Paraburkholderia fungorum: one gene and its partner. The protein of the gene in region 2 interacts with the protein of the main gene of each other region in a pairwise test. Links are inferred from orthologs where the notes say so. Each region holds a gene or a part of one and is shown on either strand. Other genes may lie near its edges.

Region 1 (4,886 bases), 1.9 Mb from region 2 along the record:
GTTCCCGGTGCAGACGCGCACGACCGGCATGTCGCTCGCCTATAACATCGCGGTGACGATTTTCGGCGGCTTCGGGCCGTTTATCATCGCGTGGCTGATCAGTGTGACGGGATCGAAGGCCGCGCCGAGTTACTACATGATTTTTGCGGCGCTGGTGAGTCTGGTGGCGTTGATCGCCGCGCGGCGCAAGCTGGGTTTCCGTTGACTGTTATCTTGAGAGTCTTGAAAGCGCGGCTGTAAAACGCGGCTGTAAAAGCAGAAGGCCGGTTCTTTCGAACCGGCCTTCTGCTTTGCACCGTCTATCTAAAAATCAGACTTGCGCGCCCGCATTCGGGTCGTTCGGATCAGCCCGGTCTTTCTTGTCCTTCAGCAGATCTTCGCGCTTCACGCCGAGCCACATGGCCAGCGCCGCAGCGACGAACACCGACGAATAGATACCGAACAGAATACCGACCGTCAGCGCCAGAGCGAAGTAGTGCAGCGTCGGACCGCCGAACAGGAACATCGACAGCACCATCATTTGCGTACAACCGTGCGTGATGATGGTTCGCGACATCGTGCTGGTGATCGCGTGGTTGATGACTTCGGCCACGGTCATCTTGCGTTCGCGACGGAAGGTCTCACGAATCCGGTCGAAAATAACGACCGATTCGTTCACCGAGTAGCCGAGCACGGCAAGCACCGCAGCCAGCACCGACAACGAGAACTCCCACTGGAAGAATGCGAAGAAACCGAGAATGATCACCACGTCGTGCAGGTTGGCGATCACGCCGGCTACTGCGTACTTCCATTCGAAGCGGAACGACAGGTAAATCACGATACCGATCACCACGCAGGCGAGCGCCATCAGGCCGTCGGTGGCGAGTTCCTTGCCGACCTGCGGGCCGACGAACTCGACGCGCTGCAACTGCACCTCAGGCGTGTCGGCCTTCAGCGCGCCCATCACCTGGTCGCTCTGTTGCGCGGACGTGAAGCCCTGCTTGAGCGGCAGACGGATCAGCACGTCGCGCGAGGTGCCGAAGTTCTGCACCTGAGCGTCGGCGTAACCGAGTTTGGCCAGCGTGTTGCGCACCGGATCGAGCGGCGCGGTGCCCGGATATTGCACCTCGACAACCGTACCGCCGGTGAATTCCACCGACAGATGCAGCCCGCGATGCGCGAGGAAAAACACAGCAGCAAGGAACGTCAGCAGCGAAATCACGTTGAAAATCAACGCACGCTGCATGAACGGAATGTCTTTGCGAAAACGGAAAAATTCCATGGTCTTGTTCTCCGGGACTCAGCGGGATGAACCCGGTTTCTGCGGCGTGCTCGACGAACCTTGCGTCGAACCCGACGTCTGGTCCGACGTGCCCGGCGCATTGCGGCGACGCACGGTCGGCTTGCCGCCGCGCGCCTGCTCGATGGCTTGCTGCGCCTTCGACTTGCCCTTGGTCACCGCGGCGACTGCCTGTGCGGTGTCGGTGGCGGCATCGTCGTTACCGAGGTAAGCGTTCGAGCCTGCGGGTGCCGTTTCCGGACGCCATACCTGACCGATCGCCAGCGACTTCAGCTTTTTCTTGCCGCCGTACCAGAGGTTGACGAGGCCACGCGAGAAGAACACCGCCGAGAACATCGACGTCAGAATGCCGATACAGTGAACCATCGCGAAGCCGCGCACCGGGCCGGAGCCGAACGCGAGCAGCGCGAGGCCGGCGATCAGCGTCGTCACGTTCGAGTCGAGAATCGTTGCCCATGCATGCGCGTAGCCGTTCTGGATAGCCAGTTGCGGCGGCGCGCCGTGGCGCAGTTCTTCACGCACCCGTTCGTTGATCAGCACGTTCGCGTCGATCGCCATACCGAGCGCGAGCGCGATAGCGGCGATACCCGGCAGTGTGAGCGTGGCCTGCAGCATCGACAGCACCGCGACCAGCAGCAAGAGGTTCACCGACAGACCGATCACCGAGATCACGCCGAACAGCATGTAGTACGCGATCATGAAGACGGCGATCGCTACGAAGCCCCACACGACCGAATGGAAGCCCTTGTTGATGTTGTCCGCCCCGAGGCTCGGGCCGATCGTGCGTTCTTCGATGATTTCCATCGGTGCCGCGAGCGAACCGGCGCGCAGCAGCAGCGCGAGGTCGGCGGCGGCTTGCGGGTTAGGCTGGCCGGTAATCTGGAAGCGGTCGCCCAGTTCCGACTGGATGGTCGCCACCGTCAGCACTTCGCCCTTGCCCTTTTCGAACAGCACCATCGCCATCGGCTTGCCGATGTTGTCGCGCGACACGCTCGCCACCGCACGGCCACCGGCCGAGTCGAGGCGAATGTTGACCGACGGACGCTGATGTTCGTCGAAGCCTGCCGACGCGTCGATAATCCGGTCGCCGGTGAAGATCACCTGCTTGCGCAGCATGACGGGCGCCTGATTGCCTTGCGTGAACAGTTCGTCGCCCGGCGGAACCGGGTCGTTCGGGTTCGGATGCAGATTGTTCGGATCGGCGAGGCGCGCTTCGAGCGTGGCCGTGCGGCCGATGATGTCCTTCGCCTTCGCCGTGTCCTGCACGCCCGGCAGTTCGACCACGATGCGGTCGGCGCCTTGCTGCTGGATCACCGGCTCGGCGACGCCGAGTTCGTTCACGCGGTTATGCAGCGTGGTGATGTTCTGCTTGAGCGCGGCGTCCTGCACGGCGCGCTGCACGGCCGGCGTGAACGTGCCGACCAGTTGCAGACCACCGTCCTGACCCGGCTGCGTCGCCCACTGGAGTTCGCTGATGCCGCGGCCGAGCAGCTTGAGCGCTGCGTCCGCCGTGGCCTGATCCGCCACGTTGACCACCACCGACTGGTTCACGCGATTCACGCCGCCGTCGCGGACATTGTTGTCACGCAGCAGCGTGCGCACGTCCGATGCGTCCGAATCGAGCTTCTTGTTCAGCGCGCCTGCCATGTCGACTTGCAGCAGGAAGTGGACACCGCCGCGCAGGTCGAGACCGAGGTACATCGGCAGAGCGTGCAGCGCGGTCAGCCAGTTCGGCGACGCGCTTTGCAGGTTCAGTGCGACGACATATTGCGGATCGGTCGGGTCGGCGTTCAGCGATTTTTGCAGCAGGTCCTTCACGCGCAATTGCGTGTCGGTGTCCGGCAGACGCACGCGGATGTTCGCGTTGGTCGACGAGTTGTCGAACGTGACGCCGTCCGGCTTGATCTGATTGGCGGCGAGCGCGGCTTCGACCGAAGCCAGCGTGGTCGAGTCGAGCCTGACCGTTGCCTTGCCGCTCGACACCTGCACCGCCGGCGCTTCGCCGAACAGGTTGGGCAGCGTGTACACGAGACCGATGACCAGAGCCACCAGCATCACGGCGTATTTCCAGAGGGGGTAACGATTCATGAGTGGTCCAACGGGAAGGTTGGCTTGGAAGCGATGCGTCCGGCGATGAGCGCGGGCGATTCAGCAGATTTGCGTGAATCGCCGCGAGGCCGCGCCGGACGCGAGAGAGCCGGCCTTACAGCGACTTGATCGTGCCCTTCGGGAGAATCGTCGTGACCGACGCTTTTTGCACGGTGATTTCCGTGCCTTCCGAGATTTCGACGCCGACGTAAGCCTCACCCACCTTGGTGACCTTGCCCACGATGCCGCCGTTCGTCACCACTTCGTCGCCCTTGGCCATGGCTGCGAGCATGTTGCGGTGCTCTTTCTGGCGCTTCATTTGCGGGCGAATCATGATGAAGTACAGCACGCCGAACATCAGGATCAGCGGCAGGAAGCTCATCAGGTTCGATTCAATGCCACCTGTTGCTGTGCCTTGGGCAAAGGCATTGGAAATGAACGACACGTTGGTCTCTCCGTTATCAGTCAAACGATCAAAAAAATCAGCCGATTATTCTACCACCGGCCAGTTAGGCGTCGGGACGGCGAATCGGCTTTGCGATCAACCGTTTAAAGCCTTTTTCGCCCGACGACGAAAGTAAATTGTAAGGTTTTCTTCGGCAGCGACAGCGGATTCTTCTGTGGAATCCGCCGTCGAGCCGCGTCAGGGCGCCTGTTCGACGCCTCGCGCGCGGTTTTCGTGGAAGCGTTTGCGGAACGGCTCGAACATTTTTGCGTCGATCGAATCGCGCATTTCCTGCATCAGTTCGAGGTAGTAGTGCAGGTTGTGGATCGTGTTCAGCTGGGCACCCAGGATTTCCCCTACCCGATGCAGGTGGTGCAGATAACCGCGCGTGAAATTGCGGCAGGTGTAGCAGCCGCATTGTTCGTCAAGCGGGCGCAGCGAATTCTTGTGCACGGCGTTACGGATCTTGATGTCGCCGAAACGGGTGAACAGCCAGCCGTTGCGCGCGTTGCGGGTCGGCATCACGCAGTCGAACATGTCGACGCCGGCGGCTACGCCCGCCACCAGGTCTTCCGGCGTGCCCACGCCCATCAGGTAGTGCGGCTTGTCGGCGGGCAGCTTCGGGCCGATGTGGTTCAGCACGCGCATCATGTCTTCCTTCGGCTCGCCGACCGACAGACCGCCGATCGCGAGACCGTGGAAATCCTTCTCCGCGAGACCCGCCAGCGACTCGTCGCGCAGGTCTTCGAACATGCCGCCCTGGACGATGCCGAACAGCGCGTTCGGGTTGCCGAGGCGCTTGAACTCGTCGATCGAACGCTGCGCCCAGCGCATCGACATGCGCATCGAATCGGCCGCTTCCTGATGCGAGGTCGGCACGTTATTGGTCGCGTACGGCGTGCATTCGTCGAACTGCATGACGATGTCCGAGTTCAGCACTTTCTGGATCTGCATCGACACTTCGGGCGACAGGAACAGCTTGTCGCCGTTGATCGGCGATGCAAACGTGACGCCATCCTCGGTGATCTTGCGCAGATCGCCAAGCGAAAACACCTGAAAACCGCCGGAGTCGGT
Region 2 (5,079 bases):
TGCTGTTCGAAACGGGCAAGAACGCTGGCAAGTGGCTTGAAATTTCAGGCTCGGGCCAGGTTCACCCCACGGTGATCCGTAACATGGGCCTCGACCCGGAGCGCTACATTGGCTTTGCTTTCGGCAGTGGCCTCGAGCGCCTCACGATGTTGCGTTACGGCGTGCAGGACCTGCGTCTGTTCTTCGAAAACGACCTGCGTTTCCTGCGTCAATTCGCGTGAACCTGCGCGGTCGAACGCGACAAGCATAGAGCGCGGCACGGATTCGATGCGTGCCGCCAGCGTCCCCGGCAGTGGCTTGCAGTCTCACGAATACCGAGATGCATGAAGCCGCCGCCGGACGTGGACCTAACCTGATCAGAACGTACACAGAACCATGCAATTCCCGGAATCCTGGCTGAGAACCTTTGTCGATCCGCAACTGACGACCGACGAACTGTCGCACGCGTTGACGATGGCCGGTCTCGAAGTCGAAGACCTGCGACCGGCTGCGCCGCCGACCACGAAGATCGTCGTCGGCCAGGTGCTGGAAGTCGTCAAGCACCCGGACGCGGACAAACTCAACGTGTGCCAGGTCAACGCCGGCACGGGCGCAACGCTGAACATCGTGTGCGGCGCGCCGAACGTGGCGCCGGGCATCAAGGTGCCGGTCGCGCTGGTGGGCGCGCAATTGCCGCCGGCCGAAGAGGGCGGCGCACCGTTCGCGATCAAGCTCTCGAAACTGCGTGGCGTGGAAAGCCAGGGCATGTTGTGCTCGGCACGCGAACTGAAGCTATCGGAAGATCATAGCGGGCTGATGATCCTGCCGGAAGATACGCCGATCGGCCAGGATATCCGCGAGACGCTGAATCTCGACGACACCGTTTTTGAAATCAAGCTCACGCCGAACAAGGCGGATTGTCTGTCGGTGTTCGGTGTCGCGCGCGAAACGTCGGCGATTACTGGCGCATCGCTGCGTCCGCTGGACATCAAGCCGGCTCAAGTGACGCTGAACGAAACGCTGCCCGTCAAAATCTCGGCACCGGATCTGTGCGGCCGCTTCTCGGGTCGCGTGATTCGCGGTGTCAACGCGCGCGCGAAGTCGCCGGCGTGGATGGTGCAACGTCTCGAACGCTCGGGTCAGCGCAGCATTTCGGCGCTGGTCGACATCTCCAATTACGTGATGCTCGAACTGGGCCGTCCGTCGCACGTGTTCGATCTCGACAAGATCCACGGCGGCATGGATGTGCGCTGGGGTCGCAAGGGCGAAACGCTCAAGCTGCTGAACGGCAACACGGTCGAACTCGATGAAACCGTCGGCGTGATCGCCGACGAGCAGCACATCGAAAGCCTCGCGGGCATCATGGGCGGCGACAGCACGGCTGTCACGCTCGACACCACCAACATCTACCTCGAAGCTGCGTTCTGGTGGCCGGATAGCATCCGTGGCCGCTCGCGCAAGTACAACTTCTCGACCGACGCGGGTCATCGCTTCGAACGCGGCGTCGACTATGCAACCACCGTCGAGCACATCGAACGCATCACGCAATTGATCCTCGATATCTGCGGCGGCAATGCGGGTCCGGTCGACGACCAGACCGTCAACGTGCCGCAGCGCGAGCCCGTGAAAATGCGTGTTTCGCGCGCGAACCGCATCATCGGCATCAAGATCGACGCTGACGAAATCGCGCAAATCTTCACGCGCCTCGGCCTCACGTTCGAGCACGAAGGCGACACGTTCTCGGTGATGCCGCCGTCGTATCGTTTCGATATCGAAATCGAAGAAGACCTGATTGAAGAAGTCGCGCGCATATACGGCTTCGAGAAGATCCCGGCGCGTCCGCCGGTCGCCACGAGCGAGATGCTGGCGACCAACGAAACGCAGCGCTCGGTCCACGTGATCCGTCACGCGCTCGCCGCACGCGATTACGCGGAAACGGTCAACTTCAGTTTCGTCGACGCTGAGTGGGAACAGGACTTTGCCGGTAACGACAAGCCGGTCCGTCTGCTGAATCCGATTGCGAGCCAATTGTCGGTGATGCGCACGACGTTGTTCGGCAGCCTGATCAACGTGCTGCGTACGAACCTGAATCGTCGCGCGGCAGATCGCGTGCGTGTGTTCGAAGCCGGACGCGTGTTCCTGCACGATCCGTCGATCAAGGCAGGCGAATTGACGGTCGAAGGTTTCGCGCAGCCGAAGATGATCGGCGCGCTCGCGTACGGTCCCGCGCTCGACGAGCAATGGGGCGCGCAAACGCGCACCGTCGATTACTTCGATATGAAGGGCGACCTCGAATCGCTGCTGTCGCCGGCGGTGGCTCGTTTCGTGAAAGCGGAGCATCCGGCATTGCATCCGGGACGCAGTGCGCGCGTTGAAGTTAATGGCCGCGCAGTGGGTTGGATTGGCGAATTGCATCCGCGCTGGATGCAAAAATATGATTTACCGCATGCGCCGATTCTGTTTGAAATCGAAGCTGAAGCATTAATGCAGCGCGTATTGCCGATTCCGTCGGAAGTTTCTAAATTCCCGCCGGTGCGTCGCGATATTGCGGTTGTCGTGGACCAGAAAATCGAGGTTCAGGCACTGCTCGACGAGCTTCAGAAGGCCCAGTCCGAAGCCGCTTGCAAGAGCGTCCAGAAGGTTGTGCTTTTCGACGAATTCCGTCCAAAATCAAACACTTCCGGTGGCCTGGCTGCTCACGAGAAAAGCCTTGCGTTCCGTGTGACCTTGCAAGATACTGGCGGAACCCTTCAGGATGAAACGGTCGATCTGGCCATTCAAACTCTGGTGGAACGTCTGGCTCGAGTATATGGCGCACGGTTGCGCGGATAACCCGCATTTAACAATTGCACGGCTGTTTCCGCATCCATTGTTTTTTGCTTGGCGCGCCATTTGATAGATATGAATGAAATGAACTCGAGTGATTTCGAAGCCCTTCTTACGGCGCAACGTAGCGCCATGATTCGCGATATTCCGACATCACCCGCCGTCGTTTCCACAGAAACGCCGACGCTGACCAAAGCTGAACTTGCCGAGTTGCTGTTCGACAATGTCGGACTCAACAAGCGGGAAGCGAAAGACATGGTCGAAGCGTTTTTCGAGGTGATCCGCGATGCGCTGGAGAGTGGCGACAGCGTGAAGCTGTCGGGGTTCGGCAACTTTCAGTTGCGTGACAAACCCCAGCGTCCCGGCAGAAATCCGAAGACCGGCGAGGCGATTCCAATCGCCGCGCGCCGTGTTGTGACGTTTCATGCAAGTCAAAAGCTGAAAGCGCTGGTTGAGAACGGCGCTGAGGCAAGCTTCACGCGCTGATCGACCGGCGCGTTCCTGCGCAACCCACCACGACGGCTAACTGACGATGACAGCGACGATCGAAAAAGTCGTCTTGCCTCCGATTCCGGCGAAGCGCTACTTCACGATTGGTGAGGTCAGCGAACTATGCGGCGTCAAACCGCATGTGTTGCGTTACTGGGAGCAGGAGTTCACGCAGTTGAGGCCGGTCAAGCGACGCGGCAATCGCCGGTATTACCAGCATCACGAGGTGCTGCTGATCCGACGGATTCGTGAGTTGCTCTATGAGCAGGGTTTCACGATCAACGGTGCGCGCAACCGGTTGGATTCGCATGGTGGTGGGGCGCATGGCGGCCCGGGTGGATCGCCGGATGCGATGGTTGAGGAAGGCGAGGGCGCAGTCGCTGCGCAAGCCTCCGCTGCTACGACCGCCGCGGTTGATGTCGAGCAGTTGCGTAAGGAATTGCTGCAGGTCATCGATTTGTTGGGCCATTAACGCTTTGTTCGCGTGAGATGGTTCTAATCGAATAAAGTGTCTGTTATAATTTTTCTCTGTTCGGGGCGTAGCGCAGCCTGGTAGCGCACACGCCTGGGGGGCGTGTGGTCGGAGGTTCAAATCCTCTCGCCCCGACCACAAGATTAAAGCCGCAATGCTCAAAAAGCATTGCGGCTTTTTCGTTTTGGCGCCGCGTTTTTAGGCACTGTGCGTTCGCAGCACGGCCCGTCACCAAAACGCCGGAAGAATGTCCACAAACAAGATCTTCACGATCGTCATGGCCGGGAAAATCATCGCGTAGCCGATGTCGGGCTTCTCGGTCGGCGTGAGCTTGTTCGCGAACGCCAGAATCGCCGGATTGCCGCAAGCACCCGTGACAATGCCCGCTACTTCGTCGAAGGGAAGCCGGTACACCAGCAAGCCGAGAATAAGAATCGGCAGCACCAGCGCAATCAGCACGATCGCGCCGAGGCCGAGCATCAGCAGTCCCGTTTGCGAAACCGTCGCCGCGAATTTCGGTCCTGACGACATACCCACTTGCGCCAGAAAAATCGTGAGTCCGAGATTGCGCATCACCAGGTTTGCAGGCAACGGCATGGTCCAGTGGATGCTGCCGGTTCGGCGGTATTTCCCCAGTATCAGCGCGACGATCAACACGCCGCACAAACCCAGCGCAAGCTTGCCGATACCCGGCAAAGGAATCTGGATTGCGCCGACCAGAAAACCCAACGCCATCCCGAGCCCGACCGAAACGTAGCTGAATTCCGCGGTGCCTTTAATCGAATCGCCGAAAAAAGCGCGCACCTCGGGGAAGGTCGCGCGTCCGGTCAGCAGGCCCACCCGGTCGCCGTATTCGAGGACCAACTCGGGATTCGGCATGATGTCCGCATCGCCGCGCCGCACGTGCGCGACGATCGAGCCATCCGGTAATTCAAGCTCGCCAAGCTGTCGACCTACCACCGTCGCGCGTGACGCGAACACGCGCAAATAGTCCAGATCACCACGATCGCGCAGCACGCGTCCGGGCGCGGCTTCGCCGAGGCTCCTGCGAGTCTCCGCGAGCGCCGCGCCATCCGGGCTGACGGCGAGCACGACATCGTTCTCCGCCAGCACGAGTTCGGGCGACGCCGGCGCGTTATGGTGAGCGCTACGCACGGCGACGATCTGCACGTTGGCAGGCAGACCCGTGAGTGCTTCGGCGAGCGTCTTGCCGCAGAACGCCGGGTTGCGCAGCGCGATTTCGAGGATTTCGAGTCCGGCATTCGCCGCAGCGGCGATCTTTTGCGGACGTATCAGGAACGCGATATAGAGCA

The links. The genes of interacting proteins can lie anywhere in the genome.
Region 1: the proteins of pheT (region 2) and secD interact in binary tests that used the Escherichia coli proteins (3 or more experiments, as listed by UniProt). The link is inferred for Paraburkholderia fungorum from one-to-one orthologs.

The regions. Positions count from the first base shown.
Region 1 is NZ_FNKP01000001.1:826,687-831,572, forward strand. The notes cover bases 824-3,723. They hold secD (protein translocase subunit SecD), read right to left. Parts: upstream 3,368-3,723; coding sequence 1,280-3,367; downstream 824-1,279. Other genes in these bases: secF (protein translocase subunit SecF), read right to left, coding at 824-1,261; yajC (preprotein translocase subunit YajC), read right to left, coding at 3,483-3,723. Outside these bases: BLS41_RS03750 (MFS transporter), read left to right, coding at 1-205; more of secF, read right to left, coding at 311-823; more of yajC, read right to left, coding at 3,724-3,812; tRNA guanosine(34) transglycosylase Tgt, read right to left, coding at 4,011-4,886. UniProt on the Escherichia coli protein: Part of the Sec protein translocase complex. Interacts with the SecYEG preprotein conducting channel. SecDF uses the proton motive force (PMF) to complete protein translocation after the ATP-dependent function of SecA.
Region 2 is NZ_FNKP01000001.1:2,687,031-2,692,109, reverse strand. What follows is about bases 1-3,093. They hold pheT (phenylalanine--tRNA ligase subunit beta), read left to right. Parts: upstream 1-375; coding sequence 376-2,811; downstream 2,812-3,093. Other genes in these bases: BLS41_RS11785 (integration host factor subunit alpha), read left to right, coding at 2,881-3,093; pheS (phenylalanine--tRNA ligase subunit alpha), read left to right, coding at 1-221. Also shown: more of BLS41_RS11785, read left to right, coding at 3,094-3,291; BLS41_RS11780 (MerR family transcriptional regulator), read left to right, coding at 3,338-3,766; BLS41_RS11770 (aspartate:alanine exchanger family transporter), read right to left, coding at 3,995-5,079.